DNA from 3 places in the Allobosea sp. RAF48 genome. Region 3 is predicted to be linked to each of the others. Evidence: predicted binding sites of a transcription regulator. Region 3 holds the regulator's gene; each other region holds the start of a gene.
The links. The regulator PhoB, encoded in region 3, activates phosphate uptake and scavenging genes when phosphate is short. The targets are predictions, from matches to a motif close to TGTCATNNANCTGTCAT.
Positions count from the first base shown of each region.

Region 1 (10,431 bases), on a different contig from region 3:
GGCGCGCTGGATTGCTTCGTCGGTGGCGCTCCTCGCAATGACGGGCGCCGCTGCCCTCATCCTCTACGCCCGCTCGCTGCCCCCGCTCGACCTCTCGGCCGCAGCCGATCGTTCGACCGTGGTGCTCGACCGCGAAGGCAAGCTGCTCCGCCCCTTCCTCACCAATGACGGGCGCTGGAAGCTGCCTGTCACCTCCGAGGACGTGGACCCGCGCTACCTCGCCATGCTCAAGGCCTTCGAGGACAAGCGCTTCGACGATCATCGCGGCATCGACCCGCTCGGGCTGCTGCGCGCCGCCGGCCAGATGCTGGCGAATGGCCGCATCGTCTCGGGCGGCTCGACGCTGACCATGCAGGTCGCACGCCTGCTGGAGCCGCGCGAGGACCGCACGCTCGCGGCCAAGCTTCGGCAGGCCGTGCGCGCCATCGAGCTGGAGCGGCGCTTCGACAAGGCTGGCATTCTCGACCTCTACCTCACGCTCGCGCCCTTCGGCGGCAATCTCGAAGGCGTGCGCGCCGCGAGCTTCGCCTATTTCGGCAAGGAGCCGAAGCGGCTCTCGACGGCCGAGGCCGCCCTCCTCGTCGCCCTGCCGCAATCGCCGGAGACGCGCCGGCCGGACCGCTTCACCGAGGCCGCCCGCAAAGCGCGTGAACGCGTGCTGGAACGGGTCGAGCAGGCGGGCTTAGCCACCCGCGACGAGGTTGCCACCGCCCGCGCCGAACCGATCCCGACCGCGCGCCGCCCGTTCCCGAATCTCAGCCCCCATATCGCCGAGCAGGCCGTGGCGGAGGCCCCGACCGAGCGCGTCCAGAAGCTCTCGCTCGACGCGCGGCTGCAGGCGTCGCTCGAAGGTCTCGCCCGCGAGCGCAGCCTGGGGCTGGCGCCGCAGGTCTCGATCGCGATCCTTGCCGTCGACAACGACACCGGCGAAATCCGCGCCTCGGTCGGCGGCGTCGACTATTTCGCGGCGGAGCGGGCCGGCTCCCTCGATCTGACGCGGGCGCTGCGCTCGCCCGGCTCGGCGCTCAAGCCGTTCATCTACGCGCTCGCCTTCGACAACGGCATCGCCCATCCCGAGACGATGCTGGAGGACAGGCCGGCACGTTACGGCATCTATATCCCCGAGAACTTCGACATGACCTTCCAGGGCATGGTCAGCGCGCGCAAAGCCTTGCAGCTCTCGCTCAACGTGCCAGCCGTCGAGCTGCTTTCGGCGCTCGGCCCGCAACGCTTCCTCTCGCGGCTGCGCGATGCCGGCATCGCCATCGCCATGCCCAAGGACAGCGGCGCCCCCGGCCTCGCCGTCGGCCTCGGCGGGCTCGGCATCACCCTGCAGGACCTGACCCGCGCCTATGTCGGGCTGGCCCGCGGCGGCGAGCTGGTGCCGCTGCGCTTCCGGGCCGCATCCGCCACTTCCCTCGGCCCTCATCCTGAGGAGCCGCCCTCGGGTCCGGCCTTTGGCCGGCCCAAGGATGAACTCCGCGGCGTCTCGAAGGATGTTCCAGCGCCCTCCGGAGCATCCTTCGAGACGCAAGGCTCACGCCTTGCTCCTCAGGATCAGGGCTCGCATGGCGGAGCTCGCCTCGTCGACCCCGTCGCGGCCTGGTACGTCGCCGACACCCTGCTCGGCGCGCCGCCCCCGCTCAACGCGGTGCCCGGACGCATCGCCTACAAGACCGGCACCTCCTATGGCTATCGCGACGCCTGGGCTGTCGGCTTCGACCGCAAGCACACGATGGGCGTCTGGGTCGGCAGGGCCGACAACGGCGCCGTGCCCGGCCTCGTCGGACGCACCGTCGCGGCACCGATCCTGTTCGACGCCTTCGCGCGGCTCGGCATCGACCCGCGTCCCTTCCCGCAGCCGGCGGATGCGATCATCGCCAGCACCGGCCATCTGCCGCCGCCGCTCCGGCATCTCAGGCAGGACGTGCCCAAAACCGTGACGGCGATGACGACGCCGACGCTCAAGCTCGCCTTCCCGCCGGACGGCGCGCGCATCGACCTGTCCGCCGCCGCCCTCGACGGCAAGGGCCAGCTCAACCTCAAGGCCGCCGGCGGCTCGCCGCCCTATACCTGGCTGGTCGACGGCACGCCGGTGACGGAACCCCAGCGCCGGCGCGAAACGCAGTGGCAGCCACCCGGCAAGGGCTTCATGCGGATTTCCGTGATCGACGGCACCGGCGCGAGCGAGAGCGTGTCCATCAGGCTGCAGTAAGCGCGCCGAAAGCCCCGTCCAGGCGCGCCTGCGGGGTTTCTGGCTTGTGAGCATCCGGGGATGCGCGGAGCCTGGCGGCGTTCGCAGTCGACGGCTGCGTGCCGATGTCGAGTCGATGTCGATGGTGTCGAACAGCGACGACCTCGCGCTGCCCGGCTCCGCGCACGGGTATCTGGGGGTCCGCTTCGCTTGGACGCCCGGCGAGGGCGGAGGCCTGCCTGTTCGGCCTGTGCGAAGTCGGCACCTCCGCGCCTGACGGACCCGCAACGGTCCGGCGCGCGCGAAACCCGCAATCCCCTCCGGCCTGCGATGCCTCGCGAAGCCCCCGGTCGGAAGGGACGCGGGGAGAATAGGCATGGGGCGGAGCAGCGGGGATAAGTTTGCCTGCAATCGGGAGCGTCATGCCCGGGCTTGACCCGAGCATCTCATGCCGAAAGAGGCTCCTGCGCCGTCACGTCCGGCGATTCCCGGGCCTCCGCTACGCTTCGCCCGAGAATGACGTAGGTGCCCTACTCCGCCGGATGCGGGTGCGCCCCGTGCGCCTCGTCATGCGCGCCGTGGCGCGAGCCGTGGACCTTGCGGGCCAGGTAGCTGTAGGCGACCGGCACCACATAGAGCGTCAGCAGCGTGCCGAAGGTCATGCCGCCGACGATGACCCAGCCGATCTGCGAGCGGCTTTCCGCGCCCGCGCCATGGGCGATGGCGAGCGGCACCGCGCCGAGCACCATCGCGCCCGTGGTCATCAGGATCGGCCGCAGGCGCAGCTCCGCCGCCTCCACGAGGGCGTCGATCATCTCCTTGCCCTCCTCGCGCAGCTGGTTGGTGAACTCCAGGATCAGGATGCCGTGCTTGGTGATCAGGCCGACCAGCGTGATCAGGCCGATCTGGCTGTACACGTTCATCGTCCCGCCCGTGTAGTAGAGCGCGGCGAGCGCGCCCGTGAGCGAGAGCGGCACCGAGACCATGATCACGATCGGATCGACGAAGCTCTCGAACTGCGCCGCCAGCACCAGATAGATGAAGCCGAGCGCCAGCAGGAAGACGAGGAAGATGCTCGCGCCCGACTGCTTGAACTCGCGGCTCTGGCCGGAATAATCGACCTGGACCGAGGACGGCAACACGCGGGCCGTCGCATCCTCCAGCACCTTGAGCGCGTCGCCGAGCGAGTAGCCGGGCGCCGGCAGCGCCGTGATCGTGGCCGAGCGCAGCTGGTTGAAGCGGACCAGCTCCTTGGGCGCGACGGTCTCCTCGATCCTGACCAGGCTCGACAGCTGCACCACGGCGCCGCTGCGGCCCATCAGATAGATCGATTGCAGCGCCTGCGGCGTGTTGCGCTCCGAACCGGCGACCTGCAGCATCACGTCGTACTGCTTGCTGTTCATGTTGAAGCGCGTGACCTGGCGCCCTCCGAGCAGCGTCTCCATGGTGCGGCCGATGACATCGACGCCGACGCCGAGGTCGGCAGCGCGCTGCCGGTCGATCGTGACCCGGATCTGCGGCTTGTCGAGAATCAGGTTCGTCTCGACGTTCGAGAGCGCCGGAGAGTCGGCGACCTCCCGCATCAGCTGATCGACATAGCTCTTGAGCTGCGCATAGCTCTCCGAAGAGCGCAGCACGAACTCCACCGGCTTGCTGTTGGCGTTGCCCTGGCCGAGCGAGGGCGGGTTGTTGGCGAAGAGGCGGATGCCGGGGATCTGTCCGAGCTCGCGGGTAATGTCGGCGACGAGATCCTGCTGCTTGCGCTCGCGCTCCTCCCAGGGCTTGAGCCGGGCAATGGCGATGGCACGGGTCACGTCGGGGAAGCCGACGATGACGAGATAGGTATCCACCTCCTGGAGCTTGCTGAAATACTCCTCGACCCGCCGGGCGTAGCTCGCCGTGAAGGACATGGTCGCCCCTTCCGGCGCGACGCCGATCACGTTGATCGTGCCGCGATCCTCGACCGGCGCCAGCTCCGCGCGCAGATGCGTGAAGAAGTAATAGCCGCCGCCGGCGACGCCGACCGCGAGCAGGACGATGAGCGGGCGCACCGTCAGGGCGGCGCGCAGCGAAGCCTTGTAGCCCCGCGACAGCCCCTGGAAGCCACGCTCCAGCACGTTGTACAGCCAGCTATGCTTGTCGTGGTGGCGCAGGAGCTTGGCGCACATCATCGGCGTCAGCGTCAGCGCGACGAAGCCCGAGACCAAGACCGCGCCGGCGAGCGTGAGCGCGAACTCGATGAAGAGCTTGCCGGTGCGGCCGGTCGAGAACGCCATCGGCGCATAGACCGCCACCAGCGTCAGCGTCATCGCCACCACCGCGAAGGCGATCTCGTTGATGCCGCGGATCGCCGCCTTGGTCGGCTCCAGGCCGTCCTCGATATGGCGGTGGACGTTCTCCAGCACCACGATGGCGTCGTCGACGACGAGGCCGATGGCGAGCACCATCGAGAGCAGCGTCAGCGTGTTGACGGTGAAGCCGAACGCATACATCAGCGCGAAGGAGCCGATCAGCGAGACGGGGATCGTCACCAGCGGAATCAGCGTCGCCCTGAGCGAGCGCAGGAAGACGAAGATAATGAGGACGACGAGGACGATCGCCTCGATGATCGTCTGGAACACCGCCTTGATCGAGCGGTCGATGAAGATCGAGCTGTCGTAGGAGACCGCGATCGACATGCCGTCGGGCAGATCCTCGATGATCCCCGGCAGGGCGGCGCGCACGCCGGACGAGACGTCGAGCGGGTTCGCGGTCGCCTGCTTGACGATGCCGACCGTCACCGAGGGCGAGCCCTTGAACCAGGCCGCGTTGCGCTCCTCGAGCGCGCCGAGCTCGACGCGCGCGAGATCCTTCAGCTTGATCGGGAAGCCGGCGGCATCCTTCACCACGATCTCGCGGAACTGCTCCGGCGTGACCAAGCCGGTCTGCGACAGCACGGTGAACTCGCGGTCGCTGCTCTCGATCCGGCCCGACGGAATCTCGATGTTCTGGGCGCGAACCGCCGCCTCGATCTGCTGGACGGTCACGTCATAGGCCGAGAGGCGCGAGCGATCGAGCCAGATGCGCATCGCATATTGCCGCTGGCCGAGGATGCGGACCTCGGCGACGCCCGTGATGTTCTGGACGCGCTCGGCGATGAAGCGATCGGCAAAGTCGGTCAGCTCGAGCGGGCTATGCCGCGTGCTGGTCAGAGACAGATAGAGGACCGGCTGCGAATCCGCCTCGACCTTGGCGATGATCGGTTCGTCGATCTCTTCCGGCATGCGCCCGCGCACACGGCTGACGCGGTCGCGCACGTCCGACGCGGCGACATCGGGGTCGATGTCCGGCCGGAAGCGCACCGAGATCTGGCTGCGTTCCTGGCGGCTGGCCGAGGAGATGATCTCGATGCCCTCGATGCCGGCGATCGAGTTCTCCAGGATCTGCGTGACCTGGGTCTCGATGATCTCGGCCGAGGCACCGCGATAGATCGTCTGCACCGAGACGATCGGCTCGTCGATATTCGGATACTCGCGGACGGTCAGGCGGCCATAGCAGACGATGCCGATCAGCATCACCAGCAGGCTCAGCACCGTCGAGAGGACGGGCCTGCGGACGAAGAGTTCGAAGAGGCTCATCAGAGCTGGCTCGTCTGGACAGGCTTTTCCTTGATGGAGATGGTGCTGCCGTCACGCAGCCGCATCTGACCGGCGGTGATGATCTGCATGCCGGGCTTCAGCCCGCTGACCACCTCGACCTTGCCGGGCAGCCGCTTGCCGAGCTCGACCGCGACGCGGCGCGCCTTGCCGTTCTCCGCCACGTAGATCATCTTGCCGACACCGTCCGGGACCACCGCCATCTCGGGGATGATCATGGCGTTCTCGCGCTGGTCGACCGTGATCGACAGCCGGGCGAAAAGGCCGGGCTTCAGGGCGAGGTCGCCGTTCGGAACGTTGGCGCGCAGGCGGATCGCGCGGCCGTTGACGTCGACGACCGGGTCGATCGCGAAGATCTGGCCCGTGAAAGTCCGGTCCGGAACGGCATCGACGCGCACCTGGACGGGCTGGCCGACCTTGACGCGGCTCAGATAAATCTCCGGCACCCGGAAATCGACCTTGATCGGGTCGATGCTGGTCAGCACGATCAGCGGCTTGCCGACGGAGACATAATCGCCGATGCCGACCGAGCGCAGGCCGACGACGCCGCTGAACGGCGCGACGATGGTCGATTGCGCGAGCTTGGCCTTGGCAAGCTGGACGCGCGCCTCGCTGGAGGCGAGCCGCGCCGTCGACTCGTCGAGCGCGACCTGCGTGCCCGAGCCGCGCTGCACCAGCGCCCTCAGCCGCTCGTTGGTGTCGCGCGCCAGCCCGAGATCGGCCAGCGCCTGCTTCAGCTCGGCATCGAGGATGGCGGTATCGAGCTTAACCAGATCCTGACCGGCCTTGACCCGCTCGCCCTCCTTGAAGCCGAGAGCGACGACGCGGCCGGCGATTTCGGAAGCGATGATCACGGATTCATCCGCGGCGAGCGTGCCGAGAGCCTCGACCTCCTCGTTGACGGTCATCGTCTCGACGGAAGCCACCTCCACCGGCACGGCGCGCGGCCCGGAAACGGCGCTGGCCTGGGCCTGCTGCGTGCCGGCACGCTGGTTGCGGTAGGCGTAAGAGCCGCCGCCGGCGAGCGCCGCGACCACGACGAGGAGAACAAACCGCTTCATAAGACTGGACGCTCCGATACCGCGCGACTATCTTAGACTGGACAGTCTAGTTTGATAAGAGGCCACCTGCGCGGGGGAGCATGGCTGATACCCCTCTCCGCCGTCACCGGGCGACCTCTCTCAACGAACCGGCAGACGCCGAGGCAAGACCCGTGCCGAAACCCCTCCGGCGAAACGGCACCAAGACCCGCCTGCTCGACTCCAACCAGACCGAAACGAACCCGGCCAAATCCCCTTCCGCCGAACGCGCGCGCCCCGACAAGCACGACGCCATCACCCGCGCTGCCGCCGAAACCTTCCTCGCGGAGGGGTTCGAACGCGCGAGCCTCGACCAGATCGCCCATCGGGCCGGTGTTTCGAAACAGACGATCTACAGCCATTTCGCCGATAAGGAAGCGCTGTTCAAGGCGATTTGTGRCGGCCTCACGGAAACGTTGACTCTGCCGCTCGAGCAGGCGTCGCCCGCCGCCGATCTGCGCAGCGCCCTGGTGCGCCTGGGCGAGGACATGCTCAAGCTCATGCTGCGCCCGGCCTCCCTCGATCTGCACCGGCTGGTGGTCAGCGCCTCGCCGCGCTTTCCCGAGCTCGGCCGCGTCGCCTATGAGGCTGGCGCCAAGAGAATGAGCGCCGCGATCGTGACGCTGCTCATCGAACGGTCACGCGTCGGCGACGGCGTCGCCCGCCCGCTCGGCCTCGCCGAAGCTGATCTCCTCGCCGAGCAGTTCGTCGGCATGCTGCGCGGCCTGCATCAATTGCGCGGCCTTCTCGGGGTCAAGCCGATGCCGGCCGCCCAACGGAAAGCCTATGTGCGCGCCTGCGTCGATGCGCTGCTGAACTCGCTCTGACAAGGCCTTCGGGGCCGCCCAACCGCGCTTTCGGCCACTGTCACGCCGCTGTCATCAGCGGCCGCTAGCTCTCGTCGCCATGGAGACGCGTTGCCCCCCCGGCTTGGGCCGGACGGGGCTGCGCTCATGCCCGCATCGTGCGCGAGAACCCACCACATGCTGCGTATCGAAGGTCTGACCAAGCGCTTTGGCGACAAGAACGCTGTCGACAATGTCTCGCTGTCGATCCCGAAGGGAGAGATGGTTGGCGTGATCGGCAGGTCCGGAGCCGGCAAATCAACCCTGCTGCGCATGCTGAATCGGCTGGCCGAGCCAACCTCCGGCCGGATCGCCTGCGAGGAGCAGGAGGTCACGGCGCTGAAGGGGGCCTCGCTGCGGCGCTGGCGCCGTGACACGGCGATGATCTTCCAGCAGTTCAACCTCGTCGGCCGCTTGGACGTGCTGACCAATGTGCTGCTCGGGCGCCTGAACCACCGCTCCGCCGCCCTGACCCTGGTCAAGAGCTTCTCGGAAGACGACAAGATCCGCGCCATTGCGGCGCTCGAGCGTCTCGATATGGGGCATCTGTTGGCACAGCGCGCCGAGACCCTGTCCGGCGGCCAGCAGCAGCGCGTCGCCATCGCCCGCGCGCTCGTCCAGGAGCCGCGCATCATCCTCGCTGACGAGCCGATTGCCTCGCTCGACCCGCGCAACACCCAGGTCGTCATGGACGCGCTGTTCCGCATCAATCGCGAGGACGGCATCACCGTGATGTGCAACCTGCACGACCTCGACATCGCTGCGAAGTATTGCGACCGGCTGATCGGCATGTCGGCCGGCAAGGTGGTGTTCGACGACGTGCCGCAGGCGCTGACCCGCGAGGTCGCGGCCGAACTCTACGGCATCGAGGCCAAGGATGCCGGCGCCGAGGCGCTGGATGCGCTCGACGCCATCGCCGCCTCCGAAGCGAAGCGCGCGCGCCAGAAGATCGCCTGACAAGCGAAGGATCGCCGGCGCGGCCGGAGGCCGCCGCTGCGAGAAGACCAGCCCGACAGCAACCAGGAGCAGACCCAATGCTGACCCGTCGCCATACCCTCAAGCTCGCTGCCGCCGGCCTCGCGGCCGCCGCTGCCCCGGCCTTCGCCCAGGACTGGAAGGCGAAGTATCCGGAGCTCGTCTTCGCGATCATCCCGGCAGAGAATGCTTCGGGCGTCGTCGAGCGCTACACCCCCTTCGTGAACTACCTCGCGAAGGAACTCGGCACCAAGGTGACGCTGCGCATCGCCAATGACTACGCCGCGATCATCGAGGGCCAGCGCGCCGGCAACATCCATATCGGCATGTACGGCCCGGCTTCCTTCGCCCGCGCCCGCATGACCGGCGCCAAGGTCGACGCCTTCGCGATCGAGACCAATCTCGACGGCACCAAGGGCTATCATTCGGTCTTCTACGTGAAGAAGGACTCGCCCTACCAGAAGGTCGAGGACCTCAAGGGCAAGAATCTCGGCCTCGTCGATCCGAACTCCACCTCTGGCAACAACGTGCCGCGCTTCGTCCTCAACCAGATGAAGATCGAGCCGGAAACCTTCTTCTCCAAGGTCGTCTACACCGGCAGCCACGAGAACGCGGTCATCGCGCTGCAGCAGGGCACCGTCGACATCGCCGCCAACTGGTGGAACGACGAGCAGGAATCCAACCTGCAGCGCATGGCCCGCAAGAACATGGTCAAGGCCGACGACTTCCGGATCATCTACAAGTCCGAGCAGATCGTGAACTCGCCGATGGCCTACCTCACGGACCTGCCTGATGACCTCAAGGCGAAGATCCGCGACGCGGTGCTGAACCTCGCCACCAAGGACAAGGCCGCCTTCGACAAGATCTATGAAGGCAAGCAGGGCCCGCTCGTCGCCGTCGACAACAAGGCCTACGACCCGATCATCGAGCTCAACAAGTTCGTCGACGACCTGCGGAAGAAGAAGTCGTCGTAAACAGCACGCACGCGCGCCGTCATGGTCGGGCTTGTCCCGACCATCCACGTCTTCCCTGCCTTTTGCAGCTTTCAAGACGTGGATGCTCGCCACAAGGGCGAGCATGACGGTTGCGGCGCGACTTGGCGCCCTCTCCGGTAACGGACGCTCATGACCCTCGCGATCGACCGCAACGACCCGGCCATCCGGGCCCATGCCGAGACCTATCGGCAGGCGGCCGTGGCCAAGCGCCGGCAGGCCTTGATCGGCGCCGCCGTGTTCATCGTCTGCGTCCTGCTCGCAGCGCGGGGCTCGGAAGTCGATCTCGCCAAGTTCGCCGAGAACATCCACCGCTTCCCGAAATACATCTTCGAGACGCTGCCGACGCTGCGCCTCTCCAGCCTCGGCGCCGACCTCGCCGAGTGGTACTGGGGTCTGAAGGGCTGGCTGAAGCTGCTCTGGCAGACCATCCTGATCGCCTATGTCGGCACCGTGCTTGGCGCCGTCGGCGCCTTCCTGTTCTGCTTCGCCGCGGCTGCCAATCTCGGCCGGTCCGCCTGGCTGCGCTTCGCGGTCCGCCGCTATCTCGAATTCTGCCGCACCGTTCCCGAGATCGTCTTCGCGCTGATCTTCGTCATCGCCTTCGGGCTCGGCCCGCTGCCCGGCGTGCTCGCCATCGCCATCCACACCATGGGCGCGCTCGGCAAGCTCTTCTCCGAGGTGGTCGAGAATATCGACCTGAAGCCGGTC
Region 1 covers NZ_JBFRDZ010000012.1:206,593-217,023, reverse strand. The annotation lists gene pbpC (penicillin-binding protein 1C) at 1-2,215, shown strand, start outside; gene AB4Z10_RS20990 (efflux RND transporter permease subunit) at 2,725-5,811, opposite strand; gene AB4Z10_RS20985 (efflux RND transporter periplasmic adaptor subunit) at 5,811-6,890, opposite strand; gene AB4Z10_RS20980 (TetR/AcrR family transcriptional regulator) at 7,043-7,735, shown strand; gene phnC (phosphonate ABC transporter ATP-binding protein) at 7,892-8,710, shown strand; gene phnD (phosphonate ABC transporter substrate-binding protein) at 8,788-9,702, shown strand; gene phnE (phosphonate ABC transporter, permease protein PhnE) at 9,853-10,431, shown strand, end outside.
Region 1: phnC (phosphonate ABC transporter ATP-binding protein) is a predicted target of PhoB. The motif match lies at 7,774-7,790, and genes of this name have one in related genera.

Region 2 (10,431 bases), on a different contig from region 3:
CGCTGCCGAAGATCTTCTCGATTACCGTCCCGGTGTCGTCGGCGCGCGCGAGATCCTCGTGGATGAATTGCACCGGCTGCACGAGATCGCGCGCCAGCGCGATCTTGACCTGCTGGAAGCCGCGCGCGCCGAGCTGGCGGCAGAGCGAGATCACGCTGCCCTCGCTCGCCTCCGCGCGTTCGGCCACTTCCGTCACCGACATGTGCACGACATCGGCCGCATGGCTGAGGAAGACGTCCGCAATGCGTGCGGCGGCCGGTGGCAGCGTCGCGCGCAGCGCCGTCAGCCGCTCGATCACGCCATCGAAGCCGTCATTGCCGCCATTGCGCGCCTTGTCGGGGCTTTCCGCCATGACGTCGGCATGCGGCTTTCGATGAGATGAGCTCATGCCGACAAGGCGATCATGTCTTGCTCGTGCGGGCAAGTCGTCTCGATATGGAGTTGCGGGAGCACCCCGTCTGTGACCTCGACATAGTGCAGGCCGAAGCGGCGCGCCCCTTCGCCATCGGTCCTGGGATTGTCTCCGAGCATCGCGACAGCCCGCTTGGGCAATCCGAGCAGGGCGAGGCCGGCGGCGAACAGGGTCGGCTCCGGCTTCCCGATGAGGCGGTAGCTCACGGGGCCGGTGCAGGCGAGCAGCGCGGCGAGCAACGCGCCGGTTTCCGGAACGACCGAGCCGTCGGCGCCCGGATGGACGAGGTCCGGATTGGCGACGACGAGCTCGGCCCCCATCCGCACGGCATTGGCCGCCAGCGCCAGCCGCGCGTGGCTGAACCACCGGTCGCGGCCGAGAAAGACGACATCCGGCTGCTCCCTGACCGGCACGAGGCCGCGCTGGCGCGCATGGCGCATCAGGCTGCGACTCGCCAGCATGAGCACGCGCGCTCCGGGACGGCGCGCGGCGATATCGTCGAGCGCGACCGCTCCCGCCAGCACGATACGGTCAGTCGGAATGTCGAGCCCCATCCGCCGCAGGCCACGCCTCAACTCTGCCGGCGTATGCTCGGCATCGTTCGAAACCACGACGAAACGGCCGGCGCAGGCGTCGAGGAAGGCGCTGGCGCCAGGCATCGCCCGGCCGCCGCACACCAATGTGCCGTCGAGATCGATCAGCCAGCCACGAATATCGTCCGCTGCGCGCACTGCAAACTCCGTCTCGGATCGCGGCAGGCATGAACTGAGATTGTCTCAGTGTCAAACAGTCGTCGACCTAAATTATATTCATGAGCCTGTCATGGAAGGCTGCCAGAAGGCTCGGGCTCCCGCCGCTTGAAGCGGCCGCGCAGCGCCCCGCAGCCCGTCCCAGAGGACGCCATGCTCGTATTCCTAGGCAGCCGTCTCCTGCGCATGACGATCACGCTCTGGGCGATCGTCACCGCCGTCTTTCTGGCGACGCGGCTGACCGGCAATCCGATCGACTTCCTGATGCCGGAAGGGCTCGACGCCGCCTCCCGCGCCGAGATGATCGCCTATTGGGGCCTCGACCGGCCCATCGCAGAACAATACCTGCTGTTCTGGAAGTCGCTGCTCTCGGGCGATTTCGGCCTCGGCCTGATGGAGCGCCGGCCGGTCGCGGTGATCTTCGGCGAGCGGCTCTGGCAGAGCGCCTCGCTCCTGGTCGCGACCCTGGCGCTGACCGTCGCGGTCGGCGTGCCGCTCGGTGTCCTCGCCGCGCTCTGGCGTGGGCAGCCGCGCGGCCAAGGTGTGCTCTTCATCGCCTTTCTCGGCTACGCGGTCCCGAATTTCGTCCTCGCCATCCTGCTGCTGCTCATCTTCTCCTACACGCTGCACTGGCTGCCGAGCGCCGGCTCCGCCACCCTGCTGCATTATGCGATGCCCACCGTGGCGCTGGCCGCCTATTTCGTCGCTGCGCTGACCCGCTACACCCGCAACGCCATGCTCGACGTCCTCTCCGAGGACTATATGCGCACGGCCCGCGCCAAGGGCCTCTCCGAGCCAGCCATCGTCCTGCGGCACGGGCTGCGCAATGCGCTGATCCCGGTGATCACCGTGCTTGGCCTGCAGATCACCACGCTGGTCTCGGGTGCCGTCGTGGTCGAGACCGTCTTCGCCTGGAACGGGGTGGGGGACCTGCTCGTCGGCGCGACGCTGCGCCGCGACTACCCGGTTTTGCAGTTCGGCGTCCTCGTCGTCGCGAGTGCGGTCATCCTCGTCAACGTCGCGATCGACCTCGCTTATGCGGCGTCGGATCCGCGCGTGCGCCTCGTCGGAGCCTGACCGCCATGGCCGAGATCGCTGACGCCAAGTTGATGCTTCCGCCCCGCAGGCTGCTGCGGATCAGGTTTGCCTGGGCAGGCAGGTTCGATACGCTGGTCGTAGCCGCCGCGCTGCTCGGGCTTCTCCTGGTCGCGCTCGCCTCGCTGGCGCCGCTGGTCTCGCCCTTCGAGCCCGACCAGCAGCGGCTTCTCGCACGCCTGAAGCCTCCGGTCGGCATCGCCGGCGCCAACCCGCTCCATTGGCTCGGCACCGACCAGCTCGGCCGCGATCTCCTCTCGCGCTGCCTCCATGGCTTGCGTCTGACTCTCTCACTCGCGCTCTTCGGGACCCTGCTCGGCCTCGCCATCGGTGCGGCGCTCGGGCTCGCGGCGGGGCTGCTGCGCGGCTGGGCCGATGCGCTGATCATGGGCCTGGTCGACATCATGATGTCGCTGCCCTTCACCCTCGTCGCGCTCTTCGTCGTGGCGCTCGCCGGGACCGATGTGACGGTGCTGATCTGCGTGCTCGGGATCGCCTACTGGGCCCATTTCGCTCGGCTGATCCGGGCCCAGGTGCTCAGCCTGCGGGAGATGCCTTTCGTCGAGGCCGCCCGAGCGGCCGGCGCCGGCCCCTGGCGCATCGCCACCGTCCACATGATCCCGAACCTGATCTCGCCGGTCGTGGTGATGGCGAGCCTCAACTTCTCGAACCTCATCCTGCTGGAATCGGCACTCTCCTTCCTCGGTCTCGGCGTCCAGCCGCCCACGGCGACGCTCGCCTCGATGGTCGGGCAGGGGCGCGACTACATGGCATCCGCCCCCTGGATCGTCGCCGTTCCGGCTGTCGTGATCGTGCTGGTCAGCCTCGTCGCCATGCTGCTCGGCGATGCGCTGCGAGACCGTCTCGATCCGCGCCTGCGCGGGCGCTGAACGCCCGCTCGCCATTCGTGCTGTTCATCCAAAGGAATTAGAAACATGTTCAAGATCTTGAAAATACTGACGATCGCTGCGCTGTCGGCGACCCCTCTCGTCAGTTTCGCCCAGGCGCAGGAGCTGAAGGTCGGTGTCCAGAACATGGCGCCCTGGCTCGATCCCGGCCGCGACTTCTCGAATGTCGGCTCGCAGTTCTACTTCAACGCCTTCGATCCGCTGATCGGCAAGGACGCCACCCGCGCCGAGAGCGTTTGGCAGCCGGGCATCGCCACGAGCTGGAAACAGGTCTCGCCGACCGTGTTCGAATTGAAGATCCGCCAGGGCGTGACCTTCCACAACGGCGACCCGATGACGGTCGAGGACGTGGTCTTCTCCTTCGACCGCATCATCAACTCGACCTTCGCGCCCTATACCGTGCGCAAGCGCGACACGCTGCCGAACATGGCCAAGGTCGAGGCCGTCGACGCCGAGACCGTGCGCATCACCGCGACCCGGCCCGAGCCGCTGTTCGAGACGCTGCTCAACGTGCAGCAGGGCATGATCGTGCCGAAGAAATACGTGATGGGCCTGACCGGCGATCCTAATGTCGCCGAAGCCTCCGATTTCGAGGCTTTCGCGCTGAAGCCGGTCGGCACAGGGCCCTACAAGATCACCGAATTCGTGCCGAACCAGCGCCTGGTCTACGAGCGCTATGACGGCTTCTGGGGCGAGAAGGCTCCCTTCCAGAAGGTCACGGTGACCCGCATTCCCGAGCTGTCCGGTCGCCTGACGGCGCTGAAGAACGCCGAGGTCGATCTGATCACCAATGTTCCCCCGGATCAGCTCGAGCCGATCGCCGCCGATCCGAAGCTCAAGGTCGAGGGCATGCAGACGCCGCTCTTCCACGTCGTCATCTTCAACACCCAGAATCCGAAGATGGCCAATCCGAAGCTGCGCCAGGCGCTCTCCTACGCCATCGACCGCAAGACGCTGAATGAGGCGCTCTGGTTCGGCAAGGCGAAGGTGCCGACGAGCCACAGCTTCGCGCAGTTCGGCCCGCTCTACATGCCCGAGCTCAACACCTTCGAATACGATCCGGCCAAGGCCAAGGCGCTGCTCAAGGAAGCCGGCTATGACGGCGCGCCGATCCGCTACGACATCCAGGCGGCCTACTACACCAACGGCCTCCTCGCCGCGCAGGCGATCCAGGAGATGTGGGGCGCCGTGGGCGTCAAGATGCAGCTCAACGTCACCGAGCAGTGGACGGGCTCCGATCCGACCATGATGGCCCGCGGCTGGTCGAACCCGATGTACTTCCCCGATCCCGCCGGCGCCTTTGGCATCATGTGGGCACCGACCGGAAACTCGGCCTCGGAAGGCCGCTTCAAGGCGGACGACGCCTATGTCGCGCTCTGGGACAAGTTCCGCTATTCGACCGACCTCACCGAGCGCAAGCAGGCCTATGCCGCGCTGATGCAGGCGATCAAGAACGACCCGCCGGTCCTGCCGCTCTACCAGCCCTACGAGTCCTACGGCATGAAGCGCTCGCTCGCCTGGCGGCCGCTGCAGGGGCACATCCCCTATGTGCTCGACTTCCGCGCCGGCCGCGCGACGCTCGCAGCGCGCTGATGCAATTGCGGGAGCCGGTATCGCCGGCTCCCGCCTCCTATTTCCGACCCTGCTCGACGAGCCACGCCATGACCCGATCCCTTCGCCTCGCCTTCGTCGCCGACATCCATCACGGTGCGAACAGCTTCACCAAAATCGGCACCGCGGCCCTGCGGCTGATGGAGGAATTCCGCCGCTTCGCCGCCGATGCGCAGCCCGACGCCGTGATCGATCTCGGCGATCGCATCTCCGACGTCGATCACGCCACCGATCTGCGGCTGGAGCGGGAGGTTGCGGAGGCCTTCGCGCCGATCGCGGCGCCGCGCTTCCATCTCTGCGGCAACCATGATCGCGATCATCTCAGCGTCGCCGAGAACGAAGAGATCCTCGGCCAGGCGCTCGGCCATCGCACCGTCGACCTCGGCGACTGGCGCCTCGTGCTCTGGGCCGCGGATTCGCGGATCCACCGACCGGGCGGCTTCGTGCTGCGCGAGGCCGACCTCATCTGGCTCGCCGCGACCATCGAGGCCGCCGATCGGCCGCTGGTCGTGATGAGCCATGTTCCGGTCTCCGGCCACGCCCAGACCAGCAACTACTACTTCGAGCGTAATCCGGCATCCTCGACCTATCCCGGTGCCGAGCGCGTCCGTGCTGTGCTCGCCCGGGCGAAAGTGCCGGTGATCTGCATCGCCGGCCATGTCCACTGGAACACGCTGACCACGGTCGACGGCATCCCGCACCTGACGCTGCAGTCTCTTACCGAGAGCTTCACGACGATGCCCGGGCCTGCCGGCGCCTTCGCTCTTCTCGAGCTCGGTGAGACCATCGCCTGGACGGTCCACGGCGCCGACCCTTTTTCGGCTCGCATCGCAAGGGCGCAGACGCTGAAGCGCTGGATGACGCCGCTCCAGCCGTTCGAAGAGCACCCCGAGTTGCGGCAAAGGCGTCTTGTCTCCGCCGTCCAGACGGATATGGCGGCGGTGGCCTGATCGGGATTCAAGGCCGTGAGAGATTCGGAGTGAAGGGTTCCGGTCAGAGGTCCGGGTTCGGGCGGCGGGCGCCGTTCAATTGAGCAGAATCCCGCGGATTTCCTTCCAGCTTTCTGCGTCGGGCGCACAGAGCAGCCCGGCCGGGCGCTCGGCCGGGGAATAGCTGCGGCCGTCGAGCAGTCGTGCGTGGCCGCCGGCCTCGCTGTAGAGCAGCACGCCCGGTGCGTGGTCCCAGGGGTTGAGGACGCCGTAGAGCAGGAATTGCAGGCGTCCTGCCGCCGCCAGCCGGTATTCCTGCCCGCAGCAGCGCAGCGAGCCGACTTCGAGGAAGGCCGGAAAGCGACCTGGAAGCGTGCTGCGCAGCGGCTCCGGGAAATACTGCCAGCTCGCCATGCCGTTCATGTGGCGCGTCGCGACGGCCGGGGCGACGCGCAGGTCGCGGCTGGAGCCATCGGCGCGACGAAGCCAGGCGCCTTCGCCGCGTAGCGCCATGGCGCTGTCTCCGGCAACGGGATCGTGGATCACGGAGGCGACGATCTCGCCCCTGGCGATGACGGCTGCCATCACTGCGAAGAGCGACAGGTCGCAGGCATAGTTGAGCGTGCCGTCGATCGGATCGATGACGAAGGCGAGATCGGCATCGCCCAATTGGCCGAGCAGCGCGGGCTCGCGCGTCACGGCCTCCTCTCCGATCAGCGCGGCACCCGGAAAGGCCTTCGCCAGCTCGGCGCAGATGAAGCGCTCGGCGGCCTCGTCGGCTTCCGTAACCAGATCGCCCGGTGCCTGTTTCTCGCGGATATCGCTATCGGCGAGGAGCCGGAAGCGCGGCATCACCTCGCGGCGGGCCGCCTCGCTCAGGATGGCGTCGAGCCGGTCATGGTCCTGCCGGGTGAAGATCATCCGAGGTCGAACTCGACCAGGATGGGCTGGTGGTCGGAGGCTCGCGTCTCGATGTCGTAGACGATGGCGCGTGCCCGCTCGGCAAGATCCGGCGTCGCCAGCACATAGTCGAGGCAGCCGGGCGGACCATAGGTCTGATCGCAGATGAAGGCCGAGGGCGGATGCGGCGCATCGCCCTGCAGCACCGGCCATAGATCGACCAACGGCGGCACATTCCCGTCGAACGGCGCGAGTAGCTGCGCCAGCCCGGCGTCGTCCGGCCGCATGTTGAAGTCGCCCGTCAGGATCGCGCTCGCAGCGTTCGGCGTCGGCGCATAGGTGTGGGGACCGGGCTGGCGAGGCGTCGCTTGCCGTGCGGCGGCCATGCGATGAATCTGCCGAATGCCCTCGACCTGCGCGGCGCGCAGGATGGGCGAGGAATATTCCAGATGCGTCGTCATCAGCCGGATCGGGCCGAAGGGCGTCTCGACCATGGCCTCAACCAGCACGCGCGGCATGTTGCGCGTCGCCGCCGCTTCCCAGGGCAGGGTGTGGCGCAGCGCCTGCGCCACCGGCAGCCGGGTCAGCAGCAGGTTGCCGAAGCGCTTGCGCCCGCCCTGGCTGTCGGAGACGTCGACCCCGATCGCCTCGATGGCGGTGAAGCCCGGCAGCAACTCGCTGAACAGGGCGAACTGGTCGGTGCGGTCGTTGCCGTCGAGATCGGGGAAGTTGGCCGCGACTTCCTGCAGGCAGAGCACGTCGAAATCGGCCATCTGCCTGGCGTGGTCGATGATGCGGCGCGGATCGACGCGTTCGTCGACGCCGCGTGCCCACTGGATGTTCCAGGTGATCAGCTTCATTGAGCCGGCCTCGACCCTACTTGATGCCTGCGCGCATGAAGCTCTGCACGAACTGGCGCTGGAACAGAAGGAAACCGACGAGGAGCGGTGCCGAGGTCATCAGCGTCGCCGCGCAGATCACCGCCCAGTCGATGCCCTGGTCGGCCGAGGAGAAGACCTGGAGGCCCACCGTCAGCGGCCGCGACTCGACCGAGTTGGTGACGAGCAGCGGCCAGAGGAAGTTGTTCCAGTGGTAGCTGACCGAAACGAGGCCATAGGCGATGTAGGTCGGCTTCGCGAGCGGGACATAGACCCGCATCAGCACCTGCAGCGGGCTCGCTCCCTCGACGCGGGCGGCGTCGTCGAGTTCCTTCGGCACGGTCTTGAAGGTCTGCCGCAGCAGGAAGATGCCGAAGGCCGAGGCGATGTAGGGCAGGGCGATCGCCGGGATCGTGTCGATCAGGTTGACCTTGGCCAGCGTGCGGTAGTTCTCGACGATCAGCGCGTCCGGCATGATCATCAGCTGCGCCAGGATCAGCACGAAGGCGATGTCACGGCCCCAGAAATCCTGCCGTGCCAGCGCATAGGCCGCGAGCGTCCCCAGCACGAGCTGGAAGGCGAGGATCATGGTCACGAGGATGAAGGTGTTGAGGAAATAGCGGGCGAAGGGCGCCGCGGCCCAGGCCCGCGTGAAATTGTCCAGCGTCAGCGGCGCGGTCAGCACGAAGCGCGTCGTGTATTCGGCCGGGTGGAACGCCGCCCAGACGGCATAGGCCAGCGGCAGCACCCAGATGAGGGCGAGCAGGATCGCGCCGATGGATTCCAGCGTGAGCGAGAAGCCTTTGGGCGCGTAAGGGTCTGTGCGCGTCGGGGCGCTCATTGATAGTGCGTCCTGCGTTCGAGCCAGCCGTACTGGACGAAGGCCACCAGCGCGAGCAGCACCAGGAGCACGCAGGTCAGCGTCGCGGCATAGGCCGTATCCCAGAAGCCGAAGCCGACCTGGTAGATGTAATAGAGCAGCAGGGTGGTCGCGTTGTCCGGGCCGCCGCGCGTCATCACCACGATATGGTCGACCATGCGGAAGGCGTTGATCACGGCGTTGATCAGTACGAACAGCGTCGTCGGCATCAGCAGCGGGAACTGGATGCGCCGGAAGAAGGTCCAGCGCGAGGCGCCCTCGATCGCCGCGGCCTCACCGAGGCTGGGCGGGATCGCCTGCAGCGCCGCGAGGTAGAAGATCATGAAGAAGCCGGCTTCCTTCCAGATCGCGACGATGGTGATGGCGTAGAGCGCCGTGTCCTGCGATCCCAGCCAGTTGGTCGAGCGACCGCCGAACAGGCCGATGACCTGCTCGAGCAGGCCGTATTGCGGCGTGTAGAAGAACAGCCAGATATTGGCGACCGCGATCATCGGCAGGATCGTCGGCGTGAAAAAGGCCATGCGGACGAGTGTTCGCCCCGCAATCCTGTCATTGACCCAGACCGCCATCAGCAGCGCCAGCGCGATCGAGGTCGGGATGGTGCCGAGCGCGAACCAGAAGTTGTTGCTCAGCGCCTTCCAGAAGATCGGGTCGCCCAGCATCTGCTGATAGTTTTCGAGCCCGACGAAACGCGCCGGGCGGCGCGCCTTCGGTGTCGAGTAGAAGCTCTCGATGAAGCTCGCGACCGCGGGCCAATGCGTGAACAGGGCCAGGCACGCCATGGCCGGCAGCAGGAGCAGCCAGCCATGGATCGTTGCGGTCGCGCGGTTCGTCATCGGCTTACCGCCCCGTCATTGCGAGGAGTGCGAGCGACGACGCAATCCAGGGACGGCAGGGCTCGACGGTCCCATGGATTGCTTCGCTGCGCTCGCAATGACGGCTGAACTTCATCGACATACTCTACCGGTAGGGCTTGAGGATGCGCTCGGCCTCGGCCTGCGCATCTTCCATCGCCTTCTGCGGCGTCTTGGTGCCGGTCAGCGCCGCCTGCAGACCATCGTTCAGCGCCTTGGTGACGCGCTGGTTCTCATGGGTCGAGAGCTCGGCCACTGCGCTCGGCAACTGGTCGCGCGCGACCAGCGCCTGCGGGAAGTCGGCGACGTATTTCTTCATCGCTTCGGTCTCGTAGGAGGCCGGCGTCACCGCGACATAGCCGGTATCCGCGCTCCACTGCGCCGCGCGCTCGGGCGTGGTGATCCAGCGCACGAACTTGAAGGCAGCTTCCTGCTCGGCCTTGGTCGCCTTCTTCGAGAGATAGAAGTTGCCGCCGCCGGTCGGGCTGCCCGGCTTCTTGCCGGCGGGCAGCACCGCGACGCCGAAGGGGAACTTGGCGTTGGCACGGACATTGGTGAGGTTGCCGGTGGTGGTCCACATCATCGCGACCTTCTTCTCGAAGAAGTCGCGCGGCGTGGTGCCCCATTCGACGATGCCAGGCGGGTGGACCTTATGCTTCTGCGCGAGGTCGACCCAGTATTGCAGCGCCTCGACCACGCCCGGGTTGGCGTAATCGGTCTTGTCGCCCGCCGGATTGGCGAGGATCGCACCGGCCTGCGTCGATAGCCCCTGGAACAGCCAATAGGGGAAGCCGGAGGAGGGGATCTGGATGCCCCATTGGGTGACGTTGCCGGCGGCGTCGCGCTTGGTCAGTTTCTGCGCGAATTCGAGCTGCTCGGCCCAGGTCTTCGGCGGCTTCTCGGGATCGAGGCCGGCTTCCTTGAACAGCTCCTTGTTCCAGTAGAGCACCACGGTGGAGCGCTGGAACGGGATGCCCCAGGTCTTGCCGCCGGTCTGGCTGTTCTCCATGAAGCCGGGGAAGAAGCTGGCGAGCCACTTCTTGTCCTCGTCGGTCTTGATGAAGTCGTCGAAGGGCACGATCGCCTCTTCGTCGATCAGGGTGAACATGTCGGTCGAGAGCAGCACCGAGAGCACCGGCGGCGTGCCGCTCTTATGCGCGGTCAGCGCCTTGACGATGGTTTCCTGATAGGTGCCGGCATAGATCGGCTTCAGCT
Region 2 covers NZ_JBFRDZ010000004.1:236,928-247,358, reverse strand. The annotation lists gene AB4Z10_RS10015 (MurR/RpiR family transcriptional regulator) at 1-388, opposite strand, end outside; gene AB4Z10_RS10010 (HAD-IIA family hydrolase) at 385-1,143, opposite strand; gene AB4Z10_RS10005 (ABC transporter permease) at 1,315-2,238, shown strand; gene AB4Z10_RS10000 (ABC transporter permease) at 2,244-3,146, shown strand; gene AB4Z10_RS09995 (ABC transporter substrate-binding protein) at 3,192-4,757, shown strand; gene AB4Z10_RS09990 (metallophosphoesterase family protein) at 4,826-5,725, shown strand; gene AB4Z10_RS09985 (inositol monophosphatase family protein) at 5,801-6,625, opposite strand; gene AB4Z10_RS09980 (endonuclease/exonuclease/phosphatase family protein) at 6,622-7,464, opposite strand; gene AB4Z10_RS09975 (carbohydrate ABC transporter permease) at 7,481-8,323, opposite strand; gene AB4Z10_RS09970 (carbohydrate ABC transporter permease) at 8,320-9,198, opposite strand; gene AB4Z10_RS09965 (ABC transporter substrate-binding protein) at 9,323-10,431, opposite strand, start outside.
Region 2: AB4Z10_RS10010 (HAD-IIA family hydrolase) is a predicted target of PhoB. The motif match lies at 1,220-1,236, and genes of this name have one in related genera.

Region 3 (10,431 bases):
CCGAGGCCGGCGCGATCTATCTGCCCTATGCCGAAGCCGCGCTGGAGCAGATGGAGCGGGGCGCCCGGCGCCTCGCCGAGCGCAGCGCCATTGCCCGGCCGATCCGCCTGCACATGGTCGCCATCGTCGGCGAGCGCTGGCTGATGTCGCGCTTTCCGGCCTTCGCTGCGGCGCATCCCGGCGTCGACGTCCAGTTCACCAACTATGTCAGCGAGAGCGAGACCGAGGAGCCCGATCTCGACATTGCCCATGGCGTCCCGCCCTGGCCCGGCAAGGAGGCGCATTACCTCTTCGGCCGCGACGTTGCCCTCGTCGCCGCGCCGAGCCTGGTCGAGCGCATGGGCGGCTTTCGTCGTGCCGCCGATATCCAGAAGATGACGCTGCTGCAGCACTACCAGATGCCGACCTTCTGGGCCGAGTTCACCGAGGCCCACGACCTGCGCGGCGCGGTGCCCGAGCACACCGTGCGTTACGGCTACTATTCCGTGATCACCAGCGCCGCCGTCGCCGGGCTGGGCGTCGCTCTGATGCCGCGCTGCTATGTCGCCGACGAGCTGGCTTCCGGCGCGCTTATCAACCCGCTCGGCCTCGGCTTCACCAGTGCGACGGGCTGTTGGCTCACCCTCCCGGTTGGCCAGCCGCAACGCCCCGGCCTCGATGAATTCGTCGGCTGGCTGCGCGCCGAAGCGGCCCGGTTCGACGCCGCCACCCGTGCGCCCGCAGCGGCCTGATCATCGGGCGAAACTTCCGCTCTTGCCCCGCGTTGTCTGGAGCAAGGAGGAGCCATGTTCACCATTCTGCCTGCCCCGGACCATGTCGGCGCCTACCGCCTGTCGCAGACGCTGACCAGTGACGATCTCGATGGGATCATGGCCGATATCGAGGCGAAGCTCGCGCGACACGAGAAGGTCGGCATCCTCGCCGACCTCACCGATTTCACCGATATGACCCTGGCTGCCGCCTGGAAGGATGCGCGCTACAGCCTCGGCAAGCTCTGGGAGCTGCAGCGCTTCCCGCGCGAGGCGGTGATCACCGACAGGGGCTGGCTTGCCGCCTTCGTCGACCTGCTCAACCCAGCGATCCCCTTCGTGACCGTCCGCACCTTCAAGCCGGAGGAGTACGAGACCGCACTGACCTGGGCCGGTGACATCGAGGGCGGGCCAAACGCCTGACCGACAGGAGGACGCCATGACTGCCCACAAACGCAGGTGGTCGGCCGATATCACCACCCGGAGCAACGCGCTCGATCTTGAGAAGGCGGTGTTCAAGCAGGGCGATCCGCGACGGATCGCACGTTCGCTGAAGCGGTCGGCTGAACACAGCCGGCTCCGCAAGTCGAGCCCCTATCGCTCGGCGATGTCGATGCTGACTTTCTACATCAACCGCGCCGGCCGGAACCTGCCGGCCGAGCGGCGCAGGACGCTGGAAGCGGCCAAGCACAGCTTGCGCCGCCTCTTCTACCGAGAGGGCTGAGGCTCCTGCCGGCCCCTTCAGGGATCGTCCTGTAGGGGGCTTCTCGCGGGGCCGCCACCCTTGCGGGCCGGATCATGCGAGCGATGGCTGTCGCGCTCGCCACCACCGCCCGAAAACGCGAACCTGCCGGGTTTCGTCGTCGGCAGGCGGCTTGCGGATGTCCGCCGGCTTCTCCGCATTCTCATGGGACGAGCCCGGCCGCCGTGCCGGATGCTTCGCGGCGCCTTCGTCGAGGCCAGCATGGGGCAGCCTCCTCAACGATCCTGCTGGAGACCCTGATGGCTCGTGTTGATGCGGGTGTTGCCCTGCTGGTCATGCTGGCTCGGGCGGCGCTCGCCACCTCCTAGCGCTGCGCATATCGTGCCCGGCATGATCCGGCTCGCCCGGGCCCTTGTCGCTTCGACTGGCCGGCGGGATGGGCGCATCTTGCTCATGGCGACCTCCTCTGGCTCGCGCTGACCTTCGGGGTCAACGCGAGCGAGCAGGCAAGGTTCATCGCCAGTCGCGATGAAGAGGAGAGCTGGAGCGCCGCTCAGCTGCGCGCAAAAGTCTCGTCGAAGGCGTAGCCGGCGCCGCGCACGGTGCGCAGCGGGTCCTTGGTATTGGCGGGCGTGATCGCCTTGCGCAGCCGGCCGACATGGACGTCGACGGTGCGCTCGTCGATATAGACGTCGCGGCCCCAGACGGCGTCGAGCAGTTGGGCGCGCGAATAGACGCGGCCGGGCGCCTGCATCAGGAACTCCAGCAGCCTGAACTCGGTCGGGCCGAGATGCAGCTCGCTGCCGGCGCGGCGGACGCGCCGTGTGGTGCGGTCGAGTTCGAGGTCGCCGGCGGCAAGCAGTCCCGCGACATGGCCCGGCTTGGCGCGGCGCAGCAGCGCCTGGATGCGCGCGATCAGCTCCGGCAACGAAAAGGGCTTCACCACATAGTCGTCGGCGCCGGTCGCGAGCCCGCGCACGCGCTCGGTCTCCTCGCCACGCGCGGTCAGCATGATGATCGGCACGCGCTCGGTGTCGCGTCGCGACCGCAGCCGGCGGCAAAGCTCGATCCCCGAGAGGCCCGGCAGCATCCAGTCGAGCAGCACGAGATCGGGGGTGTGGTCGCGCAGATGAAGCTCCGCATCGTCCCCGCGCGCCACGCTGTCCACCTCGAAGCCCTCGGCTTCGAGATTGTAGCGCAGCAGCAGGGTCAGCGGCTCCTCGTCCTCGACGATCAGGATGCGTGCGGCCATGATTCCTTGCCTCGCCTCAGCTGCCCGTGACCGCCTCGACTTCGATATTGGTCGTGTCGAGCTTCGGCCGGTTCACGTCGAGCGAGTCGCCGGTGATGAGGTAATGGATCGTCTCGGCGATGTTGGTGGTGTGGTCGCCGATGCGCTCGATGTTCTTCGCGCAGAACAGGAGATGCGTGCAGAAGGTGATGTTGCGCGGATCCTCCATCATGTAGGTCAGGAGTTCGCGGAACAGCGAGGTGTAGAGCGCGTCGATCTCGTCGTCGCGGCGCCAGACCTCGAGCGCCTTCTGCTCGTTGCCTGCGGCGTAGGCGTCGAGCACGTCCTTGAGTTGCGCCTGCACCAGGCGGCTGATGTGCTCGAGCCCGACCACGGCGCGGTGCGGCGGCTGGAACTGGCCGGCGATGGCGACGGCGCGCTTGGCGATGTTCTTGGCGAGATCGCCGACGCGTTCGATGTCGGCCGCGATGCGGATCGCCGAGATCAGTTCGCGCAGGTCGTTCGCGAGCGGCTGGCGCCGGGCGATGGTCAGCACCGCCTTCTCTTCGACGTCCCGCTGCAGGTTGTCGAGGCGCTGGTCGGCGGTGATGATCTTCTGGGCGAGGCCGGTGTCGCGGCGCACCAGCGCCACGGTGGAGTCGCCCAGCATGCGCTCGGCCATGCCGCCCATTTCGGCAAGACTGCGGCGGATGCCTTCGAGATCGGTGTCGTAGGAGCGGACGATGTGGTCGGTCATGGCGTTATCCTCAAAGCATTTTCAAGCGAAATCGGACCGGTTCGCGCGAAGAAAATGCGACAAACAAAGAACTCTGCCGCGGCTCAGCCGAACCGGCCGGTGACGTAGTCCTGCGTCTGCTTCTTGGCCGGGTTCATGAAGATGGTGTTGGTCGGCGCGAACTCGATGACCTCGCCCAGATACATGAAGGCGGTGTACTGCGAGATGCGTGCAGCTTGCTGCATGTTGTGCGTCACGATCGCGATCGTGAAGTCGCTCTTCAGCTGTTCCAGCAGGTCCTCGATCTTGCCGGTCGAGATTGGGTCGAGCGCGGAGGTCGGCTCGTCGAACAGGATCACTTCCGGCTTCTGCGCGATGGTGCGGGCGATGCACAGGCGCTGCTGCTGGCCGCCGGAGAGACCCATGCCGGAACTCTTCAGCTTGTCCTTGACCTCGTCCCACAGCGCGGCACGGCGCAGCGCGCCCTCGACACGGTCATCGAGCTCGGACTTCGGCGGCTTCTCGTAGAGGCGGATGCCGAAGGCGACGTTATCGTAGATCGACATCGGGAAGGGCGTCGGCTTCTGGAAGACCATGCCGACGCGCGAGCGCAGCTCGTTCACGTCGACGTCGTTGGAGATGATGTTGCGGCCGTCGAGCAGGATCTCGCCGGTGGCCTTCTGCTCGGGATAGAGCGAGTAGATGCGGTTGAAGATGCGCAGCAGGGTCGACTTGCCGCAGCCGGACGGGCCGATCAGCGCGGTGACGTGCCGGTCGCGGAAATCGAGATTGATGTTCTTCAGCGCCCTGTGCTCGCCGTAGTAGAAATCGAGGTTCTTCACCGCGATCCGGACGGGCGCCTCGGCATCGAGCGTCTGCGGGGAGAGTTCAAGGGTCGAAAGCATCGACATGGTCCTCAAGGTCGGGCGCGACCGGGTTGGATTCAAGTCTTATTTGCCGCCAGCGACGACGCGGCGGGCAATGAGCGAAAGCAGCAGGATCGAGACCGTGATGATCAGCGATCCCGCCCAGGCGAGCTGCTGCCAGTTCTCGTAGGGAGCGGAGGCGAACTGATAGATCGTGACGGGCAGGTTCGAGACGCCGCCGGCGAGCGAGGGCGAGAACCAGAAATTGTTGTTCAGAGCCGTGAAGAGCAGCGGCGCCGTCTCGCCGGCGATGCGGGCGAGCGCCAGCAGGATGCCCGTCATCATGCCGGCCTTCGCCGCACGCCAGGTCACGGAGGTGATGACGACCGAAGGCGGCGCGCCCAGCGCGGCCCCCGCCTCGCGCAGCGGGCCGGGGACGAGGTTCAGCATGTCCTCGGTGGTGCGCACGATGACCGGGATCGCGATGATGCCGAGCGCGACGCCGCCGGCCCAGCCGGAATAGCCGCGGAAGGGCTCGACCAGGATGACGTAGACGAACAGGCCGATCAGGATCGACGGCGCCGAGAGCAGGATGTCGTTGATGAAGCGGATCAGGTGCGCGAGCTTGGAACCCCTGCCGTATTCGGCGAGCCAGGTGCCCGCGAGAACCCCGATCGGGGTTGCGATGGCAATGCCGAGGAAGGTCAGCACGAAGGAGCCGACGATGGCGTTGGCGAGGCCGCCGCCTTCCGTGCCCGGGCCGGGGGTGACCGCGGTGAAGGTGGCGAGCGAGAGGCCGCCGATACCCTTCACCAGCAGCATGCCGAGGATCCAGAACAGCACGAAGATGGCGCAGAAGGTGAAGCCGGTCGCGATGATCTTCATCAGCCGGTCGGCGGTGCGGCGGGACTGGCGCACGCGCCCCCAGGGGGTGTGCGGCAGCTCGCGGGGCGTGGTCGTCATGGTCATGAACGAAAGACCTCAGTAGCGCTTGACGCGGGCGACCAGCAGCCGCGCGATGACGAGGACGACGAAGGTGACGAAGAACAGGATGCAGCCCAGCGCGATCAGCGCGTTGAGCTGCAGGCCCATCGCCTCGTTGAATTCGTTGGCGATGCGCGAGGCGATGGTCGAGCCGGGATCGAGGATCGAGGCCGACAGGCGGTTGGCGTTGCCGACGACGAAGGTGACGGCCATCGTTTCGCCGAGCGCGCGGCCGAGGCCGAGCATGATCGCGCCGATGATCGAGACGCCGGCCTGCGGCACCAGCACGTGGCGCACGACCTCCCAGGTCGTCGCCCCGATGCCGTAGGCGCTCTCGCGCAGCACCGAGGGGATCTGCTCCAGCATGTCGCGGGTGATCGATGCGATGAACGGCACGATCATGAAGGCCAGGATCAGGCCGGCGGTGAAGATGCCGAGGCCCGAGGGCGAGCGTGAATAGAGGATGGTGCCGACGACCGGCATGCCCTCGACGATGTTTGAGAGCGGGATCTGCACATAGGCCGCGAAGAGCGGCACGAAGACGAACAGGCCCCACATGCCGTAAATGATCGAGGGCACGGCGGCGAGCAGCTCGATCGCGGTGGCGACCGGTTTCTTGAACCAGCCCGGCGCCAGTTGGGTCAGGTAGATCGCGATGCCGAGCGAAAGCGGCACGCCGATCGCCAGCGCGATCAACGCCGTCGAAAGCGTGCCGACGATGGCCGGCCAGGCGCCGTACTGCTCGTTCTGCGTATCCCAGACGCTGGAGGTGATGAAACCGAGGCCGAACTCGCGGAAGGCCGGCCAGCCGCCGATGATCATCGAGATCATGATGCCGGCGAGCAGCACCAGCACGAGCAGCGCCGCCGCGAAGCTGGCATTGCGGAAGAAGAGGTCGAAGCCCGCCTTCGGCGTCTTGCGGGCGGCCGGCCTCGCGCCGGGGATGCTCGTCATGTCGGTTGCTGCGGTCATCCGCGGAGGCTCCGGTGTCGTGGCAGAGGTTGCCTGCAGCCGGTCACCCGACTCCGATCAACCTCAGCCCTCATCCTGAGGAGCGCTCCGCAGGAGCGTCCCGAAGGAGGCTCCAGCGCGCTCTGGATCATCCTTCGAGACGCCGCATACCGCGGCTCCTCAGGATGAGGGCTGCATGTATCGGTGAGGCGGGACTGGCCCGCCTCACCTTGTCGCTGGCAGCGATCAGAAGATCGGCTTGCCGGCGGTGTCGGTCACGCCCTTCCAGGCGTTGCGGACCTGATCCTTCACGGTCGACGGCAGGGCGACGTAATCGAGCTCGCTCGCCAGCTTGTCGCCGCTCTTGTAGGCCCAGTCGAAGAACTTCAGCGCGGCCTGCACCTCTTCCGGCTTCTCCGGCTTGGCATGGACCAGGATGAAGGTCGCCGAGGTGATCGGCCAGGCATCCGCGCCCTTCTGGTTGTTGAGCGAGATGCCGAAGCCCGGCTGCTCCTGCCAGTTGGCATTGGCGGCGGCTGCCTGGAAGGCCTTCTCCTCAGGAGCCGGGAAGTTGCCGTCGGCGTTCTTCACCAGGGCGTGGGCGAGCTTGTTCTGCTTGGCATAGGCGTACTCGACATAGCCGATCGAATTGGCGACCTGCTTGACCGAGGCGGAGACGCCTTCGTTGCCCTTGCCGCCGATGCCGACCGGCCACTGGACCGACTGGTTGGCGCCGATCTTGGACTTCCAGTCGGCCGAGACCTTGGAGAGGTAGTCGGTGAACACGAAGGTCGTGCCCGAGCCGTCAGAGCGGTAGACCGGGTTGATGTTGGCGTCCGGCAGGGCGAGACCGGCGTTGAGCGCCACGATCTTCGGGTCGTTCCACTTCTTGATGTCACCCAGATAGATCTGCGCGATGATGTCGCCCGAGAGCTTGAGCTTGCCCGGCTCGACGCCGGCGATGTTCACGGCCGGAACGACGCCGCCCATCACGGTCGGGAACTGGATCAGGCCGTCCTTGCTGAGGTCCTCGCCCTTGAGCGGAGCGTCGGTCGCGCCGAAGGCGACGGTCTTCGCCTTGATCTGGCGGATGCCGCCGCCCGAGCCGATCGACTGGTAGTTCAGGCCCGTGCCGGTGTCCTTCTTGTAGGCCTCGGCCCATTTCGAATAGATCGGGAAGGGGAAGGTCGCGCCGGCGCCGGTGATGTCGGCAGCCTGGGCGGAACCGGCGATCCCGACGGCTACGGCCGCGAGAACGAGAATCTTGCGCATTGAGATGTCCTCTCTGGGTCGCTGTTGACAGCTCCCCTGTCAGAACACCCCCTATATGACAGCCGGATGACACGTCGTCATGAAAACTGTCACAAAGCCGTTGAAGCGGCGGCTCAGCGGCCTGCGCGCTGGGCCTCGAAACGCGGCAGGATCGCCTTGAAGGTCGCCCCCTCGCCCGGCTTGCTTTCGATCGTCAGCCTGCCGCGATGGCGCAGCACGATGTGCTTGACGATAGCCAGCCCCAGGCCCGTGCCGCCCGCCTCGCGGCTGGCGGCGGTGTCGACACGGTAGAAGCGCTCGGTCAGGCGCGGCAGATGCTCCGGCGCAATCCCCGGCCCATCGTCGCGAACGTGGAAGCTGGCCTCATCCTCGCCGGCCTCGACGGTGATCTTCACCTCGCCGCCCTGCTTGCCGTATTTGATGGCGTTCTCGACGAGGTTCTCCATCAGCCGCAGCAATTCGTCGCGGTCGCCGGGGACCAGCAGCGGCTCGCGCGGCGTGGTGAGCGCCAGTGTGACCTCGCGCTCGCGCGCCATCAATGTGAGCGAGTCGACGATTTCGCGCGCGATGCCGGCGAGATCGACCGGCGTGTCGGGCGCGACGTGAGCGCGCTGCTCGATACGCGAGAGCGAGAGAAGATCGTCGACGAGACGCGCCATGCGCAGCCCCTGCTCGCGCATGATGCCGAGGAAGCGCTCCCGCGCGCGCTCGTCGTTGCGCGCCGGCCCCTGCAACGTCTCGACGAAGCCGAGCAGCGAGGCCAGCGGCGTGCGCAGCTCATGGCTGGCATTGGCGACGAAATCGACGCGCATCCGCTCGATCACCCGCTGCTCGCTGAGGTCCTGGAAGGTGAGCAGCGTCGGCCGCCGCCGTCCGCCGCCCAGCGCCGCGATGTGGATGCGGAAGGCACGCTCGAACGGCACCCGTTCGACGAGCTCGACGGTGTCGCGCCCGCCCTCATGCGCGACCTGCTCGATCGCATCGTTGAGATCGGGATCGCGCAGCACGAGCGCCAGGAATTTGCCGATCTCGAGCCCCGGAACAAGCGCGCGCATCGCAGGGCTGAGCGCCTGGGCGATGCCCTGTTCGTCGAGCAGCACCACGGGGACGCCGAGCGCCTCGATCATGGTCCGCATCGTCGCGGAAGAGGAAGGGGCAATGTCGGCCATGGAGCGCTCGGAACGAGCCGGCACCAGCCGGCCTGCCCTTCCTGGGCGGAAGAAGGAAAGGCGTCAATTCCCTTCCGCACGTCAGCCGGCTAGGCTTTGCCCGAAGAGGAGGCAGCGATGGCAAAGAAATTCTCGGGTTCGAACGCCAACGCGCCGATCGCGCTGTCCGCGGGCGAGAGCGCCAAGCCGGCGAAGGCCCGTCCCGTGTCCCCCAAGCTCAAGGGTTTCGACATCGAGGCCGACACGCTGCCGGAAGCCATCATCGATGCCGCCTATCACAGCGGCGACTATCCCTACGGCAAGCGGATGAAGCGCAAGCGCTACAATCGCGAGCTCGAGCTGCTCCAGATCGAGTTGCAGAAGCTGACGCGCTGGGCCTCCAAGCATGGCGAGCGCATCGTCATCGTCTTCGAAGGCCGCGACGGCGCCGGCAAGGGCGGCACCATCGGCCGCTTCACCCAGCATCTCAATCCGCGCCAGGCTCGCACTGTCGCGCTGCCGAAGCCCTCCGACACCGAGAAGGGCCAATGGTATTTCCAGCGCTATGCCAGCGAGATGCCGACGGCCGGCGAACTCGTCTTCTTCGACCGCTCCTGGTACAACCGGGCGGGTGTCGAGCGCGTCATGGGTTTCTGCACGCCGGACGAGACCGAGAGCTTTCTGCACGAGGCCCCCGTCTTCGAGGGCATGCTGGCGCGCGACGGCATCCGCCTGATCAAGCTGTTCCTGACCATTGGCCGCGAGATGCAGATGACCCGCCTGCACGCGCGCTGGCACGATCCGCTCAAGCGCTGGAAGCTCTCGCCGATCGACTTCGAGGCCATCCCGCGCTTCGACGACTATTCGCGCGCCTTCGACGCGATGCTCGGCCGGACCTCGACCGAAGCCGCGCCCTGGCATGTCGTGCGCAGCAACGACAAGCTGCGCGCAAGGCTCAACGCGATCCGCCATGTGCTGAAGGCGATCCCTTACGCGGACAAGGACGAGGCCGCGATCGGCAAGCTGGACGAGGAGATCGTCATCCCCGTCGGCCGCTATCTCCACCATGGCGGCGAGCCGGAGAGCCGGTAAAGCCTGGCGTGATCCGCGGAACGCGGAAGTCATCCCGGACGGAGCGAAGCGGAGATCCGGGATCCGTGCCTGAACCCTGATCGGCAGCGCTCCGGCATGGATCCCGGGTCAAGCCCGGGATGACGACGCGGTTCCCGCTCAAAGTCATCAGGCTCCCGGCTGTTGCGCCCTCACGGCCCCATCACCTGGTTCGGCAGCCAGGTCGTCAGCGGCGGCCAGAGCGTGATCGCGGCAAGCACGACCAGCAGCGGTATGAGCCAGGGGAGGATCGCCTTCGACATCGTCTCGAACGAGACATTGGCGATGCGCGTCACCACGAAGAGCACCACGCCGATCGGCGGATGGATCGTCCCCAGGATCAGGTTCAGGATCATGATGATGCCGAACTGCACCGGATCGATGCCGAAGCTGTTCGCAGCCGGCACCAGGATCGGGATCAGGATCAGCATCGCGGCCAGCGCCTCCATGAAGCAGCCGACGACGAGCAGGATGAGATTGCAGACGAGCAGGAAGACGAGCGGGTTCTGGATCGTCTCGACGATCAGCGGCGTCAGCGTCTGCGGCACGCGCGAGATCGACATGCACCAGCCGAGCGCACCCGCCGCCATCACCAGCACGGCGACGAGCCCCATGGTCTCGACCGTGTCGATCAGGATCGGCCAGAGCTGCTTCACTTCCAGCGTGCGGTAGACGAAGAAG
Region 3 covers NZ_JBFRDZ010000015.1:165,365-175,795, forward strand. The annotation lists gene AB4Z10_RS24390 (LysR family transcriptional regulator) at 1-731, shown strand, start outside; gene AB4Z10_RS24395 (SpoIIAA family protein) at 786-1,172, shown strand; gene AB4Z10_RS24400 (DUF3175 domain-containing protein) at 1,189-1,473, shown strand; gene AB4Z10_RS24405 (hypothetical protein) at 1,728-1,907, opposite strand; gene phoB (phosphate regulon transcriptional regulator PhoB) at 2,006-2,704, opposite strand; gene phoU (phosphate signaling complex protein PhoU) at 2,721-3,440, opposite strand; gene pstB (phosphate ABC transporter ATP-binding protein PstB) at 3,524-4,330, opposite strand; gene pstA (phosphate ABC transporter permease PstA) at 4,370-5,254, opposite strand; gene pstC (phosphate ABC transporter permease subunit PstC) at 5,267-6,241, opposite strand; gene pstS (phosphate ABC transporter substrate-binding protein PstS) at 6,467-7,492, opposite strand; gene AB4Z10_RS24440 (ATP-binding protein) at 7,606-8,661, opposite strand; gene ppk2 (polyphosphate kinase 2) at 8,779-9,732, shown strand; gene AB4Z10_RS24450 (TRAP transporter large permease) at 9,903-10,431, opposite strand, start outside.